DNA from 3 places in the Bifidobacterium angulatum DSM 20098 genome. Region 1 is predicted to be linked to each of the others. Evidence: riboswitches for the same ligand, from Rfam matches in the RefSeq annotation. Region 1 holds a riboswitch; each other region holds the start of a gene.
The links. A riboswitch is a leader RNA that binds a small molecule or an ion and turns the genes downstream of it on or off. The one in region 1 is predicted to bind thiamine pyrophosphate.
Positions count from the first base shown of each region.

Region 1 (7,386 bases):
TCACCGGCATGCCCGTCATCGCCATGGTGGCCATGCCATCCCAAGTGCAGGAATCCATCAACCGACACCTGCGCGCCAACGCCGAGCTCGACGAGATCTCGCATGAGGTCGCCGTCACCGCCAAAAAGGAAATCGACCTCGAAAAGGACGATGCCGAAGCGTCATCGCCCGTCGCACGATTCGTCACCCTGCTCATCAACCAGGCCATCGACGACCACTGCTCCGATATCCACATCGAACCGCAGGAGGACGGCCTGCTCGTCCGCTACCGCATCGACGGCGTACTGCACGTGTTCCAGCGGGCACCCCGCGCCATGACCGCCGGCGTGATCAGCCGTATCAAGGTGATGTCCGACATGGACATCGGCGAGCGCCGCAAGCCACAGGACGGCCGCATCACCGTCAAGCACAACGGCGAGAAGGTCGATTTGCGTGTGGCCGCACTGCCGACCGTGTGGGGTGAGAAAATCGTCATGCGAATCCTCAGCACCCCGGCAGGCAACCTGAAGGTGGCGGATCTGAACTTCAGCAAACGCAACTTCGAAGTGTATTCCAAAGCGTATTCGCGCCCATACGGCATGGTGCTGGTCACCGGTCCGACCGGTTCGGGTAAATCCACCACCCTGTACGCCACACTGGGCGACGTGGCCAAGCCGGAGATCAACATCATCACCGTCGAAGACCCTGTGGAATTTCGCATGAGGGGCATCAACCAGGTGCAGGTGAACAACAAGGCCGGCATGACCTTCGCCGCGGCACTGCGTTCCATCCTGCGAGCCGACCCCGATGTGGTGCTCATCGGCGAGATCCGTGACGCCGAAACGGCGAACATCGCCATCGAAGCCTCGCTGACCGGCCATTTGGTGCTTTCCACCCTGCACACCAACGATGCGCCGAGCGCCGTAACCCGTTTGACGGAAATGGGCGTGGAACCGTTCCTGGTGAGCTCGTCGCTGGCCGCCGTGATGGCACAACGACTGGCGCGACGCCTATGCAAGAAATGCTGCAAGGCCGACCAGGCCACACCGGTGGAACTCAAGCTGATGGGCGTGCCGTACAAGCCGGGCGACCCGTTGCCGACCGTGTACCGCCCCGTGGGGTGCCGTGAATGTTCCAACACCGGGTATCGCGGGCGCGTGGCCATCCAGCAGGTGATGGGCGTGGACGCGAAGATGGAGGACATGATCGCCAAGGGCGCCACCTCGCTGGATATTCAGGCCGCGGCAGAGGCCGCAGGCATGACCAGTCTGCGTGACGACGGCTGGCAGAAGGTGCTGGAAGGCATCACCTCCGTGGACGAGGTGCTGCGCGTCACCGTGTAGCAGCGTGGACGATGACGTGCCACCGATTTCGTGGTTGTGACCGGCGGCACGGCACACGCTCATACACGTGCATGCACGTTCATGCACGTTCATGCACGTTCATGCACACTGTACCCGCGCTCATCGGGCAGCCGCCCAACGGCCAATGCGCCGGGGCGGCGCTCCCCCAAGATTTTCAACGAAGAAAGCAATCGAGATTAAGGACAACACATGACTGATGCGGCAGAGCAGGCCGAGTGGGATTCGGACAATGGCTCATATCTGGCCGGGTTGAAAGGCGTGACCATTCCCGGCACCGCCCCCTCGCTCAACGAATCGTACAAACGCGGTCGCCACGGCTCATCCGAAGACGCGTTGCGAGCCAACGCATCCGACATGATGGGCATCTTCGAATCACTGAACGGCAAACCAGCCGTGCAAATGACCGTCGAATCGATTGTCCCGGCAAAACCGGCCCCGAAAGCCGAAGGCGACGACGCAGAGAACGCCGACAACGCCAATCAGACGGCACGCGGCAACGAAGACGAACACAGGAAAGCCAACGGCGCAACCGCAGCCTCGCCCACAGCCGCCCAGCACCAGCCGACCTCACGCCAGTCCGCCCCGAGCCAAGTCGACGCCACAGCACACGGCGACGGCAACAAACGCCACACCAAACCCTGGTTCTCCAAACCGGCCCCCTCCACGCCCGCACAGCGCCCCGCGCCATTCCCCGAAGCCCAAAAGCCCTCCATGACGCCGGTCGAAGACTATTACACCATGCCCGAAAACACGTTCGAAGAGCAACAAGACGAGCCATTGACGGCGCGCATGCCCGAACTCGACCCCGAATTCACGCGCGACACCGGCACAACACCGAAAATCCCATTGAACAGCATTCCCTCACCGCTGCCCGTCACCGATTTCGTAGTGCCGGAAACCACCGGCTCCGACAAAGACGCCATCCCGCCGCAACGGCTGGAAAAAGCCCGGCTCGTAGAGGAAACCCTACGCGCCGAACACCCCGACGCAGACGACGAGTTCGTAGCCGCCATCCGCCAGCTCGTGGAATTGAACGCCTCCGATCTGCACCTGGTGATCAACGACCCTCCCATGCTGCGCGTGGATGGCAAACTCCAGCCCGCCAAAGACCTGAGCGTGTGGAACAAAGACCACACCTTCGCCGCCGTGCAGACCATGACCAACGATCTGGAACTCGAACGCTTCAAAGACGATCTGGAACTCGACATCTCATTCTCCATCGGCGACCTGCTACGCTTCCGCGTAAATGTATACCACGACCGCCTGGGCGTCTGCGCCGCGCTACGAACCATCCCCACCGAAATCAAAACCGCCAAGCAGCTCGACCTCGACCCGCGCATCGCCGACCTGGCGCTGCTGCCGCGCGGACTGGTGCTCGTATGCGGCCCGACCGGCTCCGGAAAGTCGACCACCTTGGCCGCGATCGTAGACAAGGCGAACGCGGAACGCGCCGACCACATCATCACCATCGAAGACCCGATCGAATTCGTGCACCAGCACAAGCGCTGCGTAATGAGCCAGCGCGAAGTGGGCACCGACACGAAAAGCTTCGCCGAAGCGCTGAAGCGAGCGCTTCGCGAAGACCCTGACATCATCGAAGTAGGTGAGCTTCGAGACCTGGAGACCATCTCCACCGCATTGACCGCAGTGGAAACCGGCCACCTGGTGTTCGCCACCCTGCACACGCAGGACGCAGGCTCCACCGTGGACCGTCTGATCGACGTATACCCGGAGAACCAGCAGCAGCAGATCCGCATGCAGGTGGCGTCCACACTGCGCGCCGTGGTCGTGCAAACCCTACTGCCCCGCGCCAGCGGGCATGGCCGAGTGCCCGCCACCGAAGTGATGCTCAACACCCCGGCCGTGGCGGCACTGATCCGCGGCGGCAAAGCCCATCAGATCCGCACGGTGCTGCAATCCGGCGAAAAGGAAGGCATGCACACGCTCGACCAGGATCTGGCGCGCCTGGTGAACAAGGGCACCGTGAAATACGAGGACGCCCTCGCCAAAGTGCAGGTGCTTGAGGAGTTCGAGAAGATGGCCGGCGCCCGGTCCGTGTTCTAGAAGCGGCGGAGCCGGAATCCGGAGACGCTTTTCTTTCTTCCGTAACCGCCCCAAGGGTGTGAAGCAGACAAACGGCTTCACACCCTTCTGTTTTGAGCAATCCGATCAGAGCGAACGACGGCACATATTCCCTGCTGTTCTGGAGAATTCCGTAGGGGGTTTGCGGTTCCGTAGGTGTTCGCCTTCCGAAACCGCGAATGGAGACGGCTGAAATACAGCGGTTTCCGCAACCGCTTTCCAAGCCCAACCACCTACGGAATGCAAAAACCACCTACGGAATCCCGGACTACAGCTGTTCATACCATTCGTGCTCATCTTCACGCGGCGGCACACCGATCCGCCGCAAAAACAAGCGAGTCACCACGACCGCATGAAAGAAGAACGACCTGGGATAGACTGGGCAGGCATGGATGCTCTGAGGGGCATAATCCAAAAGAGCGCAATCCGAGGAAACGCCTAGGGAAGAGCGATTACAGAAAAAGGGGCTGACGCAGGATGATGTTCTACGATGCCAACCGACGTGGTTCGCGCATTGCGGCGAGGATTCTCATCGCGCTGCTGATCGTGGCCGGAGGCATTGGCATTGCCGGCCGCGGGCAGATTTCCAGCGGCGAGCTGGCAGACATTCGCGCCGTGATCGAATCCGCGAAATCCACACGCGCCACCGCAGCGGCAAGTATGGATTTCGCGCAAGGCACCATGCATGCCAACGATTTCCAAAGCGCCATCACGTCCACTCGCCAAGCCGTTGCCGATTATGACCAGTTGGCCGCGAGCGCCAGTCTCACGCGTTTCACTTCGGATTCGCCATTCGCCCAGTTCGTCTTCACCCCGCGAACCACCCTGCTGGGCACCGTCGACAGGCTCAACAACGCCGCGAATACCATGCAAACGCAAACAGCCGCGCTTATCGACGCCATGGAAACCAGTTTCGCCAACGATTTCCGCACCGATGGCGGGCATTGGATGGTACAGGTCGACGACCCAGCCGCCATCAACGAACTCGTTTCCCGCTATGGCAAGCAGCGTTCATACCAGACCTTGCAGGAGCATCTCGATGATCTGAAAAGCCTGTACAACCTGGAGCAGCGGGTGCGCCAACAGGTGGCGGATTCCATAGCCAGCCTGCACACGGAAGAGACGAACGCGGCGCAGATTGCCGTGCCGACCGAAGCGGGCGCGATGGATGCCGCCGGGTGGCTGGGCACGGCGCAATCGGTGGCGTCCACCTTGGGCGTGCAGGTCAAACAGACCAGCGTATACGGCTGCCCCGGCGCCGACGACAACGGAGACGACAACGCCGACATGGTGATCGGCTTCTTCTGTGGCGGCTCGCAAGCCAGCCGCAACGAGGTGAACATGCTGACCACACACCCGGAGTGGCCCACGGTGGAGCGCAGTCCGCTGCTGGTCGACTACACGAAGCATGAGCTGGCGCATCGTTCGATCATGATCGTGTGCGGCACCACCGAGCCTGAGATCGCCGCGAACCGGACGGAGGCGGTGACCAATTCGTATGCGGTGCAGTTCCTCGGCGCCAGCCGCGAGCGCATCGCAGGCAGTCAGCAGGGTTTGGCCGCGTATGCGATGGACGCGCAGAGCGACCAGATCGCGCAGTCCATTCACAACGGCACCTGTGCGTAAGCCACGCGGTGTCAATGCTTTTACCAGCATCGCGCCGCCATGTCAATACCCTTGGTCAATACCCTTGTATACGTTGAAAACCGTATTTGTACATGCAGGGGGGCTTCCCGCACGCGCGGGAGGCTGAGATAGGCGAACGCCTGACCCTTTGAACCTGTTGGTTAGGACCAACGTAGGGAGCAGCGCAATGAGTGACAGCTCATACACTGACGGCACAGCAGCCGTTTCCGCGATTTCCGCAGCAGACCCGATTCGCGAGCGCATCGCACAGGCGGTGAGCGACGTACGTTCCACCACGCCGCTGGCGCAGTCGTTCACGAATTTCGTCACCATCAACCTGGTGGCGAACGCCCAGCTTGCCGCTGGCGGCACCGCGGCCATGAGCTTTCTGCCGGACGATATCGTGGATACCGCGAAGATCGCCGGTTCGACATACATCAACGTGGGCACGCTGCTGCCGTTCTACAAGGACGCGCTGGCGGACATCGCCCCGAAACTGCAGTATTTGGGCAAGCCGTGGGTGCTTGACCCGGTGGCCGCTGGCATCGGCAAGACCCGCACCGCCATCCTGCAGTCCTTCAAGACTGCTCCCCCGACGGTGATTCGCGGCAACGCCAGCGAGATCATCGCCTTGGACGCCATGTGGGAGCTTGGCGCGAACGACGGCGCTGAAGGCGAGACCACCCGCCCTGCCGGCGTGGAAGCCGTGGACGAGGTGGAAGCCGCCGTGGATGCCGCCAAACGACTGGCACGCTATCTTGCACAGCATGCCGCTGGCGGCAAAGGCGCGGTCGCCGTATCCGGCGCATCCGATCTGGTGACCGATGGCGAGACCGTATACCGTTTGCCCGGCGGCAGCGCGATGATGACGAAGATCACCGGAGCCGGCTGCTCGCTTGGCGGCGTGACCGCCACCTACCTGGCCGTGGCGGAACCACTGACCGCCTCCATCGCGGCATCGCTGCTGTACAACCGTGCCAGCGAAATCGCCGAACGTGAGTCCAACGGCCCGGGCTCCTTCCAGGTCGCGTTCCTCGACGCATTGTGGAACGTCACCGCAGAACAGGTGGCTCAGTCCGAGATTCTGATCGGCTGACCGTCGAAGCGGCTTCCACACGTATCAAGCCGCTTGCCAGACGGGTATGCACGCAGCATTTGGCGCATACCGTCATGCTCCGTGCCGACACACGCGCAAGCCCGTGGACCGGCTTTCCGTGCAGCAGCACGACGCATACAGATACCCGTAACGCGCGGCGAAATCCATCCACACTTTCCTTCCATATCAAGCTATAAGGGGACACCAATGAGCAATAATTTCCCATACGCATCCATGCGCGGCTGTTTCGATCTGAGCGCCTACTTCGTCGTAGGCCCGGAAGATTGCAAAGGCCGACCGGTCACCGACGTGGTGGACGACGCCCTGCGTGGCGGCGCCACCTTCATCCAGCTGCGCGCCAAGAAGATGGACGCCAAGGAACTTACCGAAACCGCACGCGACATCGCGCAGATCATCGAGGACAACAATAAGTCCGACACGGTGCCGTTCGTAATCGACGACCGCGTGGACGTGGTCTGGCAGGCTCGCAACAAGGGCATCAAAGTGGACGGCGTGCATATCGGCCAGACCGATATGGAACCGCGCGAAGCCCGCGCGCTGCTCGGCGAGGACGCCATCGTCGGCCTGTCCGCGGAAACCGAAAGCCTGGTCAAGCTCATCAACGAACTGCCGGCAGGCTGCATCGACTACATCGGCGCCGGCCCGCTGCACGTCTCCACCACCAAGCCCGAAGCCTCCGTGGGCGGCAACGACGGCTCCGGCCACACGCTTGACGAGGAACAGATCAACACCATCTGCGCGGCAAGCGATTTCCCCGTCGTGGTCGGCGGCGGCGTGCACGCCGACGATATGGAGATGCTGGCCTCCACTGACGCTGCCGGCTGGTTCGTGGTGTCCGCCATTGCAGGCGCGGACGATCCGGAAGCCGCCACCCGTGAGATGGTGACGCGCTGGAAGGCCGTGCGCGGCGACAGGAGGCACGGCTACGCGCAACGCCCGGCAGCCGTTGCGGAGAACGCCAGCCAGCAGCCGGCACAGCCCGCCGCAAAGAAGTTCACCAACGCCAAGGAGGCCAAGGCCGCCTCCAAGCTGGCCAAGCAGCAGCGCGTGGACATCGCGGCCCGCGGCTGCACCCAGCGCGACAAGGCGCATATCCGCAAGACCACGCCGATTCATTTCGAAAACCAGTTCGGCACCTACGATCTGGAAGTGCCGTACACCGAGATCAAACTGTCCGACACCCCCGGCGTCGGCCCGAACCCGCCGTTCAAGGATTAC
Region 1 covers NZ_AP012322.1:670,524-677,909, reverse strand. The annotation lists gene BBAG_RS02725 (GspE/PulE family protein) at 1-1,322, shown strand, start outside; gene BBAG_RS02720 (type IV pilus twitching motility protein PilT) at 1,533-3,407, shown strand; gene BBAG_RS02715 (hypothetical protein) at 3,903-5,051, shown strand; TPP riboswitch at 5,138-5,247, shown strand; gene BBAG_RS02710 (hydroxyethylthiazole kinase) at 5,239-6,147, shown strand; gene thiC (phosphomethylpyrimidine synthase ThiC) at 6,355-7,386, shown strand, end outside.

Region 2 (7,386 bases), 320 kb from region 1:
CACCAGGTCGGCCGGAATCACACGTTCCGTGCCGGGCTGACGGGTGAACGGGCCGTTCTCGCCCGGAGCGACGTTCACCACGTTCAGACCGGTCACATGGCCGTTCTCGTCGGCGACGAAGCCCTCGGTCGCGGTGGAGTTCTCGATCTTCACCTTGTCCTGGTCCTCCTGCGAACCGACGAAGTTCACCGAGTCGGTGTTGTACACGTATTCGGCGCGCTGGGTCTCGAAACCTTCCTCCATGGAGGAGGTTTCCTTATACAGACGCGCGAACGTCGGCCACGGCTGGTTGTCGGGGCGCTGCTTCGGCTCCTGCGGCATGATCTGCAGCACGGTGACGTCCTTCGCACCCTGACGAATAGCAGTGCCGAGGCAATCGGAACCCGTATCGCCGCCGCCGATGATGACGACATGCTTGCCTTCGGCGGTGATGTCGTTGACGGGCTTGACACCGTATACGCGACGGGTGGCATCCGGCAGGAACTCCATGGCGAAGTGAATGCCCTCGAGCTCACGGCCGGGAATCTTCATGTCACGAGGCACTGTGGAGCCGATGGCCACCACTACTGCGTCATAGCGTGAGCGCAGATCATCCCAGGAGATGCCCTTACCGATCTCCACACCGGTGCGGAACACGGTGCCTTCGGCTTCCATCTGCTCCACACGGCGATCCAGTAGGTGCTTGTCCAGTTTGAAGTTCGGGATACCGTAACGCATCAGACCGCCGATGGCGTCGTCACGCTCGTACACGACCACCGTATGGCCAGCACGGGTAAGCTGCTGGGCGCAGGCGAGACCGGAGGGACCGGATCCGACCACGGCTACGGTCTGGTCGGTCAGGCGTTGCGGCGGCAAAGGCTTGACATAATCAAGACTCCACGCCTGGTCGATGATGGTGCGTTCATCGTTCTGGATCATCGTTGCCGGCTGATGGATGCCAAGCACGCAGGCGGCCTCGCACAAAGCCGGGCAGATACGACCGGTGACCTCAGGGAAATTGTTGGTTTCGGACAGACGGTTGTACGCGTCCTCCCACTTCTCCTGACGGACCAGATCATTGAATTCGGGGATGATGTTGCCCAGCGGGCAGCCGTTCATGCAGAACGGAGTGCCGCAATCCATGCAACGTGCGGCCTGCTCGGTGGTCCACGACTGCAGGCCGGACTCGGTATGAACGTCGAACCAATCCTTGATTCGCTCCTCGACGGGGCGTTCGGCCAGTTCGCGACGGGTACGGACCTTCAGGAATCCACGAGGATCTCCCATGTCAGCGCGCTCCTTCCATAACCTGCTCGTACACCTGTTCCCAGACGCCGGGCGTATTGAAATCGATGTTCTGTTCCTCGGCGTCCTTCATCGCCTTCTGCATGGCGAGGAAGTGCTTCGGAACGATACGGGTGAAACGCTTGGATGCGTTCGCCCAGTTGGCGAGCAGATCGGCTGCGAATGCGGATCCGGTCTCCTCGGCATGCTGCTTGACCAACGCATGCACCAGCTTGTCGGATTCCTCGTTCAACGGCTCGAACAATAGCGCGCCGCTTCGTGCGGCGTCCGGATTGACCTTGTCCATGTCGAGATCAAGCACATAGACATTGCCACCGGAGAAGCCTGCGCCAAGATTACGGCCGGTGGAGCCAAGAATGACCACGGTGCCGCCGGTCATGTACTCGCAGCCATGGTCGCCCACGCCTTCGACCACGAAGGTCGCGCCACCGTTACGCACGCCGAAACGTTCGCCTGCACGTCCTGCGACGAACATCTGGCCGGATGTGGCGCCGAAGCCCGTCACATTGCCTGCGATCACATTGGTGTGCGGATCGAAGGTGATGCCGGATTCGGGGCGTACGATCATACGGCCGCCGGACAGTCCCTTGCCGGCGTAGTCGTTGACCTCACCGTAAATGCGCATGGTCTCGCCACGCGGGATGAACGCGCCGATGGATTGGCCGCCGGAGCCATGGAAGGTCATATCGATGGTGTCGTCCGGAAGGCCTTCCTCGCCATAACGCTTGGTGATCTCGTACCCGACCATGGTGCCGAGCGTACGATTCACGTTGCGGATCGGCATGTCGATGCGCACGGGCTCCTTGTCGTCCAAGGCTGGCTGCGCGATTTCGATCAGCTTGTTGTCCAACGCCTTGTCGAGCTCATGGTTCTGGTCGATCGTCTTGTGCAGGATCGTTCCCGGAATCGGGCCGGGCTGCATAAGCACATTGCTCAGATCAATGCCGTCCGACTTCCAGCGCTTGATCGCCTCGTTCTGGTCAAGACACTCGACATGGCCCACGGCTTCTTCCAGCGTATGGAAACCAAGTTGGGCGAGCAGTTCGCGAACCTCCTGCGCGATGAACATGAAGAAGTTGATCACATGCTCCGGCTTGCCCTTGAACCGTGCGCGCAATTCAGGATCCTGCGTGGCGATGCCCTGCGGGCAGGTGTTCTTCTGGCAGGCACGCATCATGACGCAACCTTCGACAATCAGCGCCGCAGTGGCGAAGCCGAATTCCTCGGCACCCAGCAGGGCCGCGATCACAACATCGCGCCCGGTCTTCAACTCGCCGTCGCACTGTACGGTGATGCGGGAACGCAGGCCGTTCAGGACCAGCGTCTGCTGGGTCTCCGACAGGCCGATCTCCCATGGGGTTCCAGCATGCTTGATGGCGTTGAGCGGAGCCGCGCCGGTGCCGCCGTCATAGCCGGAAATCAGCACCACGTCGGCATGGCACTTGGCCACGCCAGCGGCGATGGTGCCAACGCCGAACTCGGAAACGAGCTTGACATGAATGCGCGCCTTCGGGTTCGCCATCTTCGCATCGTTGATCAGCTGCTTCAGATCCTCGATGGAGTAGATGTCATGGTGGGGCGGCGGGGAAATCAGCTCGACGCCCGGCGTCGCATGGCGGACCTTGGCGATCCACGGCGGAACCTTGGCTCCCGGCAGATGCCCACCTTCGCCCGGCTTGGCGCCCTGGGCGAGCTTGATCTGCAGATCGGTGGCATGGACCAGATAGTCGCTGGTCACACCGAAACGGGCGGAGGCGATCTGCTTGATCTTGCTGTAGCGCAGCGGATCGTTGATGCGATCCTCGGATTCGCCGCCTTCACCGGAGTTGGAACGTGCGCCAAGCTTGTTCATGGCGATGGCAAGCGTCTCATGCGCCTCCTGCGAGATGGAGCCGTAGCTCATGGCACCCGTGGAGAAGCGCTTGACGATTTCGCTGGCCGGTTCGACCTCGGAGATGTCGATCGGTTTGCGGTTCTGCTTGAACTTCATCAGGCCACGCAACGTCATCAGACGGTTCGACGTGTCGTTGATGTGGCTCGAATACTTCTTGAACAGGTCATAGTCACCACGCTGGGTGGACTGCTGCAGCAGGAAGATCGCCTCAGGATCGTTGAGATGGTCTTCGCCGGTGCGACGCCACTTGTAGTCGCCGCCGGTACGCAGGTTGCGATGCGGGGTGGCGGTCCACTGATTCGGATACGCCACGCGATGGCGGATGGCCACTTCTTCGGCGATCTCGTCAAGGCCGACGCCGCCCACACGCGAGGTGGTACCGGTGAAGTATTCGTCGATGACGTCCTTATTGAGGCCAACCGCCTCGAACAGCTGTGCGCCACGGTAGCTCATGATGGTGGAAACGCCCATCTTGGCCATGATCTTGAGCACGCCGGTAGACAGTGCATTGGTGAGGTTCTTCACAGCGGTTTCGGCGTCCACCTTAAGGTAGCCGCGACGCGCCAGGTCTTCGACGGATTCGAAAGCCAGGTACGGGTTCACCGCTGCCGCGCCATAGGCGATAAGCAGCGCCACATGGTGGATCTCGCGCACATCGCCGGCCTCCACGACCATGGAGATCTGCGTACGGGTATGGCGGCGCAGCAGGTGATGCTGCACTGCGGAGGTGAGCAGCAGGGACGGGATTGGCCCCCATGTGTGGTTGGAGTCACGGTCGGACAGCACCAGGAAGTTCTTGCCTTCGGCAATGGCCTCGTCGATTTCGGCGAAGATCTCGTCCAGGCGTTCCTTCAATGCCTTGCCGCCGCCAGCGACCTGATACAGGCCCTTGACCACATACGGCTTGTAATAGCCTCCCAGCAGCTTGGCCTTGTCCAGACGCTTGAGCTGTGCCATCTCGTCGGAGTTGAGCACCGGAAGCGGAATGAGGATCTTCTTGGCATGCAGCTCGCTGTCCGACAGCAGATTCGGCTCGGGACCGATGGCGGATTCAAGGCAGGTGACGATCTTCTCGCGCTCCCAATCCAGCGGCGGATTGGTGACCTGTGCGAACTTCTGGGTGAAGTAGTCGAACAGCATGCGGCTATGGGATGACAATGCGGCAAGCGGAGCGTCGTTACCCATGGATCCCAGCGGTTCCTTGCCGGTATTGGCCATCGGCATAAGCAGCAGCTTCAGATCCTCTTCGGTGTAGCCGAACGCGCGCTGACGACGCTGCACGGACTGGCCGGAGTGGTTCACATGCTCGCGTTTGGGCAGCTGGCTCATCTCGATGGAGTTGCCTTCCACCCACTGGCGGTACGGGTGCTGGGATGCGAGGTTCTTCTTGATTTCCTCGTCAGGGATGATGCGGCCTTCCTCGGTATCGACCAGGAACATCTTGCCGGGCTCAAGGCGGCCCTTGGACACGATATGCTCATCCGCGATCTCCGGCAGCACGCCGGCCTCGGAGGCAAGCACGACATATCCGTCGTCGGTAAGCTGCCAGCGACCGGGACGGAAGCCGTTGCGATCCAGCAGCGCTCCGACCTGAGTGCCATCGGTGAACACGATGTGCGCCGGGCCGTCCCATGGCTCAATCAACGTGTTGTTGTACTCGTAGAACGCCTTGACGTCCGGGTCGAGCTGACCGTTCTTCTCCCATGCCGGCGGAAGCATCATGCATACGGCGTGGGTCAGGGATCTGCCGGCAAGATGCAGCAGTTCGAGGCATTCGTCGAAGGTGCCGGAGTCGGAATACCCCGGGGTGGTGATCGGCAGCAGCGGTTCGAATTCGCCCAGCAGTTCGCTGCTCAGACGCCCCTCGCGGGCGGACAGCCAGTTGCGGTTGCCCTGGATGGTGTTGATCTCGCCATTATGCGCCAGCAGACGGAACGGTTGCGCCAACGGCCAGCTCGGGAACGTGTTGGTGGAGAAGCGGGAATGCACGATGGCCACCTTGGCCTTCATGCGTTCGTCGGACAGATCCAGGAAGAAGGGCTTGAGCTGCATGGTGGTGAGCATGCCCTTGTATGTGATGGTGCGCGAGGACAGGGAGGCGAAATAGATGCCGACCTCATGCTCCACGCGCTTGCGGATGCGGAAGGTCTTACGGTCGAGCGCAACGCCTGCGAGCTTGCCTTCGGGATCGGCCACGACCAGGGTCTTGAACGCGGGCATGCTGGCAAGCGCCTGCAGGCCGAGTCCGTCGGGGTTCGTGGGCACTACTCGCCAGGCAAGTACCTTCAGCCCCTCCTCTTCCACGATTCGGGCGATGGCCTGTTCCTGCTGGCCGGAAGTTGCGATGTCGCGATCGAGGAACGCGATGCCCGCGGCATAATGCCCCTCTTCGGGGAGCTCGGCATCGATGGTCGCACGCATGAACTCATCCGGCATGCTCATCAGGATGCCGGCACCGTCGCCGGTGTTTTCCTCGGCGCCCACTGCGCCACGATGGTTGAGGTTGACGAGCACTTCGATGGCGTCGTCAACGATCTTGCGTTCCGGACGCTTGTTGAGGGTGGTGACCATACCCACGCCACAAGCATCGTGTTCAGCTCCAGGGTCATACATACCTTGTGAATCATGGATCGTCAGATCTAACGGGGCGTGGAAAGTCACCGAAACCACCTTCAATGTTTTTGGGCAAGAAAAGTCTTGCGGTTCTTTAATGCGTGGATTAGAATAACGCGCCCTTGTGTCGTGAATATTTCCGTGTCCATATAACGAATACCCCGAAAAGTCAAGACATACTTTCTTGAGGAGATGTGGAGAATACCCAGCGAACCGGACTCTCATACCAACTCATCCAAGTATCGACGCATGCCGCTATGCTGGTTGCTTGTCTGAATAGTACAGGGGAGCCGATATGTGGCTGAGACGGGCTTTGCCCGGACCCTCATACCTGATCAGGGTAATGCCTGCGTAGGAATGTTACGAACGGTGCACACATACGTTCCCCTGTGTCGGCGATCATAAACTGGTCGTCCTCTATATAAGGAAGAGAGGGGAATTGACATGTCTGCCATGTCGCAACCATCTGTTCAGAACGGATCCGATTCGAAAAAGCTCACTCCAAAGAACGTTTTGCTGGGTTTGCAGCATGTGTTGGTGTCTAATGTGTGGCTTGATCCGGTATTTGTAGCCGGTGCCATTGGGTTGCCGTTGGCCTTGTCTTCGAATATGGTGAACGCCATTTTCATCGTGTCTGGTTTGGTCACGTTGATTCAGGCCACGAAGTTGGTGCGCCTGCCGATTGTGCAAGGTCCGTCTGCCGCATTTGACGCGTTGATGATTGCCGCTGGCACCGCCGGTTCATTGGCTGCGGCCGGCACGTCGATTTTTGTTAGTTCGCTGATTTTCGTGGTGTTGTGTCTGACTCGCGTGATTGAGAAGATGCGTTTTCTATTTGCGCCGATGGTTTCCGGCGTGATTATTTTTCTGGTTGGCGTTTCGCTGTCGAGTTTCACATTGAGTGAGTTTCTTGGCGGTGCTCCCGGCGATGACGGGTTTGCTGATCCGAAGACGCTGGCCGTGTCTGTGGCGACTTGCGTGTTGGTGGTGGTGCTTTCCCAGTTTGGCAAAGGCATGGTCAGGGCGCTTTCCTACTTGATTGCGTTGGTTGTCGGCACTTCGCTCTCCATAGTGTTTGGCATGGCAGATTTTTCCGGGGTCGCGTCCAAGTCTTGGTTCGGTCTTCCTCAGATCATGCCATATGGCGGTTTTGATTTTGATGCTGCGGTTTTTGTACCGTTCTTCATCGCCTATATGGTTGCGATTATGGAGGCGCTTGGCGTGTATCAGGCGGCCAGCGAGATTCAGGGCATCAAGCTTGAGGATCGCCAGGTTCGTTATGGTTTGTCCGGCGAAGCGGCTGGTTCCGCTATTTCTTCGCTGATCGGTGGTTTCACCACTACCGCGTATCCGCAGAATGTCGCTTTGCTTAAGGTTACGGATGAAGGCAAGTCCCGCACCCGCGTGCCGGTGATCATCGCCGGTGTGGTGTTTGTGGCACTTGGTTTCATGCCGAAAGCCGGCGCGATGTTGTCGCTGATCCCCTCCCCTGTAATCGGCGGCATTTTCCTTCCGGCTGCGGCGAGCCTGATCAGCACGGGCTTCAATACACTGCGCAAGGCGGAGCCGGACGACCGATCCCAGGTAGTCATCGG
Region 2 covers NZ_AP012322.1:994,139-1,001,524, reverse strand. The annotation lists gene BBAG_RS04005 (glutamate synthase subunit beta) at 1-1,266, opposite strand, end outside; gene gltB (glutamate synthase large subunit) at 1,268-5,839, opposite strand; TPP riboswitch at 6,065-6,167, shown strand; gene BBAG_RS03995 (solute carrier family 23 protein) at 6,236-7,386, shown strand, end outside.
Region 2: linked by a shared signal. The riboswitch ahead of BBAG_RS03995 (solute carrier family 23 protein) and the one ahead of BBAG_RS02710 (hydroxyethylthiazole kinase) in region 1 are both predicted to bind thiamine pyrophosphate.

Region 3 (7,386 bases), 670 kb from region 1:
GCCCGCCCGCTGATCATCGGCGCGGATTCCACGTTCACCCTCGATATTCTCGACAGTTCCGTCTCCGACGGGTGGATTTGCTGCGATGGCCGTCGCCAGCGCTCGCTGCCCAAAGGCACACGTGTCGAAGTCAGAGCCTCCCACGACACCCTGCGATTGGCGCGGCTCTCCGGCGTGCCATTCACCAACCGGCTGGTCAGCAAATTCGATCTTCCGGTGGTCGGCTGGCGCGAACACGCGAATCGCAGCAGGTCGGCGCACGGTGAAGCGACGGCCAATGATGGCCAACACGGTGGGCAGAACGGTTGCGACACTGCGAACGCCAGGAGGAATGGCCGCTGATGCTGGAAGAGCTTTCCGTACGTAACCTCGGGCCAATCCGTGACGCGCAGATTGCGCCGGCACCCGGATTCACGGCCATAACCGGCGAAACCGGTGCAGGAAAGTCCATGCTGCTCTCTGCCATACGGCTGATTTCCGGTGGCGCGGCATCCGGGTCGCGCGTGTCGGCAGGGGCAGGCGAAGCGTGGGCGCAAGGCGTGTTCTGCGTGCCCGGCGATTCCGATCTCTCCGGCACCGCGAACGCCGTAGGGACGCTTAGTCCAGCCGGCAAGGCCGTGCAGTATGCCGAGGAGGCCGGCGTCACACCGGAAGACGGCGAACTGTTCCTCTCCCGCGTCGTGCCGGCATCGGGGCGTTCGCGTGCCGTACTCGGCGGCAAGACCGTGCCACGCTCCGTATTGGAAAGCGTGGCAGGAGAGCTCATCACCGTGCACGGGCAAAGCGAACAGCTGCGTATCGCATCCGCGGCCAAACAACGTGAATTCCTCGACATGGCCGCCGGCGACGACGCCCAGCTGGCCGCATACCGCCATGCGTGGGATGAGCTGACCGCCATGGACGAGCGTCTGGCGAAACTGCGTTCGCAGGAGGCCTCCGCACGCCAGCAGGCCGATTATCTGCGCGAATCCATCGCACGCATCGACCAGGTCGACCCACAGCCGGGCGAGGATGCCGAATTGAAGGAACGTCGCGATCGCATCGAGAACGCCGCTGCGATCAGCCAGGGCGTATCATCCGCATTGGCAGTGCTGGACGCCTCGCAGATGAGCGAAGGATCGGATGCGGCCTCGGCCGTCGATTTGGTGAACCGCGCGGCACAGGCATTGCACGGCATCCAGGTCGGCGGCGTGTTCGCCGAGCAGGCGTCGCGATTGGAATCCATTGCGGCCGATCTTGCCGACGTGGTGTTCGCGCTTGTCCAGGAGCTGGACGGTGAGGGTAGCGTAGAGGATCTGGATCGGCTTAACGGGCGCATCCACGAACTGAATGAGCTGATGCGCCGGTGGGGGCCGGAATTGTCCGATGTGATCGCATGGCGAGACAAAGCCGTTTTCGAAGTCGAGGATCTGGATGCTTCCCCCGAGAAGGTGGCGCAGTTGGAATCCGAACGTGAACAGCTCTACCAACGGGCTGTCCATGCGGCCGAAGCATTGCATGAGGTGCGGGTGCAGGCCGCGGGCGATCTGGGGGTGCATGTCAGCGAGGAACTTGGATCGTTGGCTATGGGCGGCGCCTCGTTGCGTATTCGCGTGGCCGAACATGATGGCGGCGACAGCCCCACAGGTTCGCTCGGACCCTATGGCGGCGACGACATCGAATTCCTGTTCACGCCGTTTCCCGGCTCGCCCGAACTGCCGATGGGCAAAAGCGCGTCCGGCGGTGAGCTCAGCCGTTTGATGCTCGCCTTGGAGCTTGTCGCCGCCGAACAACGTGGCAGCGCCGAAGGCATGACGTTCATCTTCGACGAAGTCGACGCCGGTGTGGGAGGCAAGGCGGCAGTGGAGCTCGGTCACCGACTGGCCCGTCTCGCCGAAAGCGCGCAGGTGATCGTCGTAACACATCTGCCGCAGGTCGCCTCCTGGGCGGACAAGCAGTTCGTGGTCGCCAAAACGCAGCAGACGGATGGCGGCATGACCGAAACCATCGTCACCGAGGTGACCGGCGAGGCACGTACCGGTGAGATCGCACGCATGCTATCCGGTAATGCCACCGAAACGTCCCTTGAACACGCCAGGGAGCTTCTGGCCGAATCCACGCTTTGAGCCATGCGGAGGCATCGAATCGCCGATAATCCGCACGGCTCGACCCCGAACGCACGAATCCGCCGACCAGATCGGTCATCAGCAGGCAGGTACACATGACCAACATCCCCTCAACCATTGCCCCCGCATCGGGCAGCGCTCCGGCCACCCACTCGTCCAGCTCCATGCCGAAGGCGGCGATCTTCGATCTTGACGGCACACTGCTCGACTCCATGGGCGTATGGGATCAGATCGACATGGACTTCCTCGCCAGACGAGGCTTCGAGGTGCCAGCCGATTACGTGCCCACCATCAGCGCCATGCCGTTCGAACAGGTCGCGGCGTACACCATCGAGCGCTTCCGCCTGAACGAGACCCCCGAAGCGGTGATGGCCGAATGGGACGATATGGCGCACGAGGCGTACGCCACCATGGTCGAATCCAAGCCGGGCGCTGTGGAATACCTCACCTATCTGCACGATGCCGGCGTGAAACTGGGTGTGGCGACATCGCTGACTCCGTCGCTGCGTGAACCTGCCATGAAGCATGTGGGCATCTTCGACTTCTTCACCACCATCACCTCGGTGGATGACGTACACGGCATAGGCAAGGACCAGCCGGACGTATATCTGCTCGCGGCATCCAGATTGGGTGCCGAACCATGCGAATGCGTGGTGTTCGAAGACATTCTGCCGGGCATTCGATCGGCGAAATCCGTGGGCATGCGCGTGTGGGCCATGCACGACGATTCGTCGGACGCGGATTGGGCGCGTATCTGCGCACTGGCGGACGGTGTGATGTTCGACTTCCACGACGCACCTCGTTTCCTATAACGCGCATGCGCAGCGCGCGGTGGCGCAGCCAGTCGGCGCATATCGCCATAATGAAATCCGCAAATTGCAGGGGAACCCGCGCGTCGGCGCATATTGCAACGCGCACGCGGGTTGAGAAAGGCATACAGCCTGACCCTTAGAACCTGATGGTTAATACCAGCGTAGGGAGGCAACACCATGGCAAGCATGGCATCCGATACCCGTACATACGATTTCGCATTCGATAGCGGCTTCGATCCCGCCAGAGGGATCCGTCTCGACAACCTGCCGCCGTTCGCCCGCAGACTGCGCACCGCCGCCGATATGGTTTGGGAGGACGGCTACAACCAGCCGTTCCTGCGTGAACTCGGCGCCGGCACGCTCGCACAGGAACGGTTTGCCTTCTACCTGTTGCAGGACTACCGTTATCTCGCCGATTACGCTAAAGTGCACGCGCTGGCATTGACCAAGACCCGCGACCCCGAGGTCATGCGTTTCATGGCCGATGTGCAGAACACCATCTTCAACGTGGAATCCTCCGTGCATCGCACATACATGGCCGGATTCGGCGTGAACGAAAACGAAATGAACAATGCGCGCCAATCCGCATTCGCCCGCGCCTACACGTCCAACATCCTCGCAATCGCCTATGGCGGCGACCTGCTGGACATTCTCGTGGCCGTGCTGCCATGCGCCTGGGTGTATGCGGATTACGGCCAGCGACTCGCCAGGGAGTTCGCCGATACGCTGGAATCCAACCCGTTCCGCAGCTGGATCGACATGTACAAGACCGAGGAGTTCTGGAGCAGCTCCGTGTGGCTGATCGAACATATCGAGCACATGGTCCAGGGATTAGGCGAAAACCGTTTGCACGAGCTTGAGGAGATCTTCTGCAACGGCGTGCAGAACGAATACATGTTCTGGTCGAGCGCCTACGACATGCAGTATTCCTGGAAGCCGCAGTGGGACGAGGCCCGCTGAGACTGGCGTTTGTGATTGTTGGGGCGCTGCGTCTCATTTTCATGTACCCGCAGCATTCCATGCCGTTTCGCGACGCGACGGAATCGCTGTACCGGGATAGGGAAGACTCGACGGTCGTACGTTGATGGTCAGAACCGCAACCGCATCTGATGCCATACAACGTTGCCATGCGTGGATTCGGATATGCCCTCGTCCACATACCCCAAACGCGCATAGAAGCCGACAAGCCGATCCTTGCACGTCAACACCAGTCCTGCGCGTCCGGCCTGCCGTGCGTCTTCGATCACCCGCCGCATCAACGCGCTGGCATAACCGCAATGCCGGTATTCGGGTGCGGTGTCCACGCCGAAGACCATCTGCCAGGCGCCATGCGGATCATGCTGGGCGGCATCCGCGTACATATCGTCGCTCAGATCGGGGGAGTCGGTGACGAATCCATTGATGAACGCAACCAGTCGCCCGTCAACGGTGGCGGCGCGTGCAGCCGTTGCCTTGGCATCGTCAGCTGCGTCGTCGATCATCAGCCAGAAGCAATCGGGGTACACCATCAGACGTTCGCGCAACGCATCGGCGCTCGCAGCCTCGACGGCGGGGAAACAGGCGGCTTCGACCGCCGCGATTGCCGGCAGATCGTTCAAGGTGGCATGGCGGATCAGCATGCTGATGGCCTTTCAATATCGATGATTTTCAACTGATGATTGTCCGTTGACGGCGCAAACCGGCGGATGGTCGAGTAATGGTGGGATGAGCGATGATCAACGGCACGGCGTCTCCCTGTCGGTTCAGCCGCGTTTCGACCCCTGCCGGCTGATGCCACCCTTATGCCCGGTCGCCTTGAACGGCATCGCCGACCTGCCGCGCACGCCGGATGCCGCGTTCCTGCCGAAACCGCCCGGCTGTCGGCGCAGTCGTATCGTCGATGGATCGGGCCAGTTCTTCTTTGCATTCGTCATGCGATCGATGCTAGTCGTTGGGGTGTCTTCAAGTGCCGAAACGTCCGGCGGCACTATGGGCGTCGCACGCGAGCGGGCATACCAGCGGGAACGCCAAGGCAACCGCTGCGCGCCTATCCGCGCCCGTGGATCATATGTGCAAAGCTCACGTAGACGATCCACGCAAGTGGAATCGTGACCATGAACACCGGGTAGAACCATGCGATCGGCAGATGTCCATAGAATACGCCGGCCAGCATCGGACCCAACGCCATGCCCAAATCGATGCCCATGTAATAGGTGCTGTTCGCCATGCCGCTGCGTTCCCGTCCGGCGATCACCACGGCCTGCGCCTGCGTCACCGAACTGAGCAGGCCATAGCTGCCGGCCATGCCGATGCCCGCGACCAGCAGGTACCAGTCGTTCGTCATGCCGGTCAGAAACGCCAGCGCGCCCAGCATCATGATCGAGCATACGATCAGCCAGAACCGGAAGCCCTTGCTGTCGAACAGGTCCTTCAACGTCAGGCGCAGGATGAGCAGCGCCACCGCGTAGTATACGAAGAACAGGTCGGAGGAGGCGGCAAGATGCCGCGCGGCGATGTAGTCGACGAGGAACGACTGGTTCGCGAAATAGGGGACGGCGAACATCATGAACACCACGACCAGCGGAATCGCACGCGGCTCAACCAGACTGCTCAAACGCAAACGATGTGATGCGTGCGGTGTCTTCCGCGGTGCCATGGCCGAGCTCGGTTCCCCGTCTGGAGCGTTCGTCCTTCTTCTTGCCGGTGCACCGCCGTTGCGAACCAGCATCACCACGATCAGCGTGAGCACGTTCATCGCCAATGATGCGATGAACGTCAGATGATAGCCGACCAGCTGATGCAGCCGTATGCCGAGCGCCGGGCCGACCGCAATGGCCAGCGCGTTCACAATGCCGTACAATCCCATGCCCGCGCCCATATGGCGGATAGGCAGCAGCAGCGACACCCATGTCGCCAGGCATACCGAGCCGCAGGCGAAGCCAAGCCCGTTGACGATGCGTGCGGCGATGAGCATGCCGGTGGAATCCGCCCAGCAGTACAGGATTCCGGCCACGATGTACAGCGTGGTGCCGGTCGCCACCAGCAGCCGTTTGCTCACCAGATCCGACAGATTGCCGGCGATCGGTCTGCAGAACAACGATACGAAGCTCATCACGCCGGCGATGACGCCCATCAGCGCGCCGGTTGCGCCCAGGGTCTCGCCGTACCCGGCGACGATCGGCGTGATGGTCATATTGCTTGCCATGAAGAAGAAGGTCGCCAGCATGACCAGCGCCACGTCACGGGTGATGAGTCGGTCCTTCGGTGCCTTGCCTGGTGATTTGCCGTTGCCGTGATTGTCTGCTGGGATTGTCTGTTGCGTGGGTGCTGCCATGATTGTACGGGTTGCCTCCGGGAACGTACTGTATATGCCGACCGGGAACAATAGAAAATCGGCCGCCCGTATTACGCGGGTGGCCGATGTGTGGATTATGCCGGTATGACGGTGGTGTGCTGTGGAATCACAGCGTCTTGGCCGCGTGCTCCACGAAGTCCTCCATACCGTCGACCTCCACCACGTTGTCGAATCGCACGTCGGCGTTCTCCAGGCCGCGCAGTGCGGCGGGGGCGGTGGTGCCGGTCGCCTCGGCAAGCACGTCCATGCATGCGAAGTCGGTGCCGGTGGCGTCGAGGCCCAGGGACTCGTTCACCACGCGTGGGAACTTGTAGGGGCTTGCGGTGGCGAGCAGTACGCGCGGGGTCAGCGGGTCGCGCGGCATCTGCTGCATGACGAAGTAGCCGCAGGCGGTGTGCGGGTCGATCACGTAATGGTTCTTGTTCCAGCAGTCGGCGATCATTTCGCGCACCTGGTTCTCATCGGCCCAGCCGGTGCCGAAGATCTGACGGATCTTGGCGAGCATGCCGCTCGGAATCTCGTAGGCTCCCCACTGCTTGAGGTCGTTCATCAGCATGGAGATGAGACGAGCGTCCTTGTCGGACATGTAGTACAGCATGCGTTCCAGGTTGGAGGAGACCAGAATATCCATCGACGGGCTGATGGTCTGGAAGAACGGGCGCTGACGGTTGTAGGTGCCGGTGGTCAGGAAGTCGAACAGTACGTTGTTCTTGTCGGATGCGACGACCAGATGCTTGACCGGCAGGCCGAGCAGCTTGGCGTAGTAGCCGGCGAGAATGTCGCCGAAGTTGCCGGTCGGCACCACGAACTCGACTTCGTCGCCCACGTTGATGACCTGCTGCTCGAGCAGCTGCGCGTAGGCGGAGAAGTAGTACACGACCTGCGGCACCAGACGGCCCACGTTGATGGAGTTCGCGGAGGACAGCACCACGTGGGAGTCCTTCGCCAGGCGTGCGGCGAGCTTCTTGTCGCCGAAGATGCGCTTGACCGCGGACTGGGCGTCGTCGAAGTTGCCCTTGACCGCGCACACGTTCACGTTGGAACCGGCCTGCGTGGTCATCTGCAGTTCCTGCACCTGGCTGACCTTGCCTTCGGGGTAGAAGACGGTGATGCCGGTGCCGGCCGCATCCGCAAA
Region 3 covers NZ_AP012322.1:1,339,077-1,346,462, reverse strand. The annotation lists gene BBAG_RS05505 (NAD kinase) at 1-342, shown strand, start outside; gene recN (DNA repair protein RecN) at 342-2,105, shown strand; gene BBAG_RS05495 (HAD family hydrolase) at 2,270-2,917, shown strand; TPP riboswitch at 2,976-3,103, shown strand; gene tenA (thiaminase II) at 3,095-3,877, shown strand; gene BBAG_RS05485 (GNAT family N-acetyltransferase) at 4,006-4,536, opposite strand; gene BBAG_RS08505 (hypothetical protein) at 4,660-4,830, opposite strand; gene BBAG_RS05480 (MFS transporter) at 4,944-6,230, opposite strand; gene thrC (threonine synthase) at 6,358-7,386, opposite strand, start outside.
Region 3: linked by a shared signal. The riboswitch ahead of tenA (thiaminase II) and the one ahead of BBAG_RS02710 (hydroxyethylthiazole kinase) in region 1 are both predicted to bind thiamine pyrophosphate.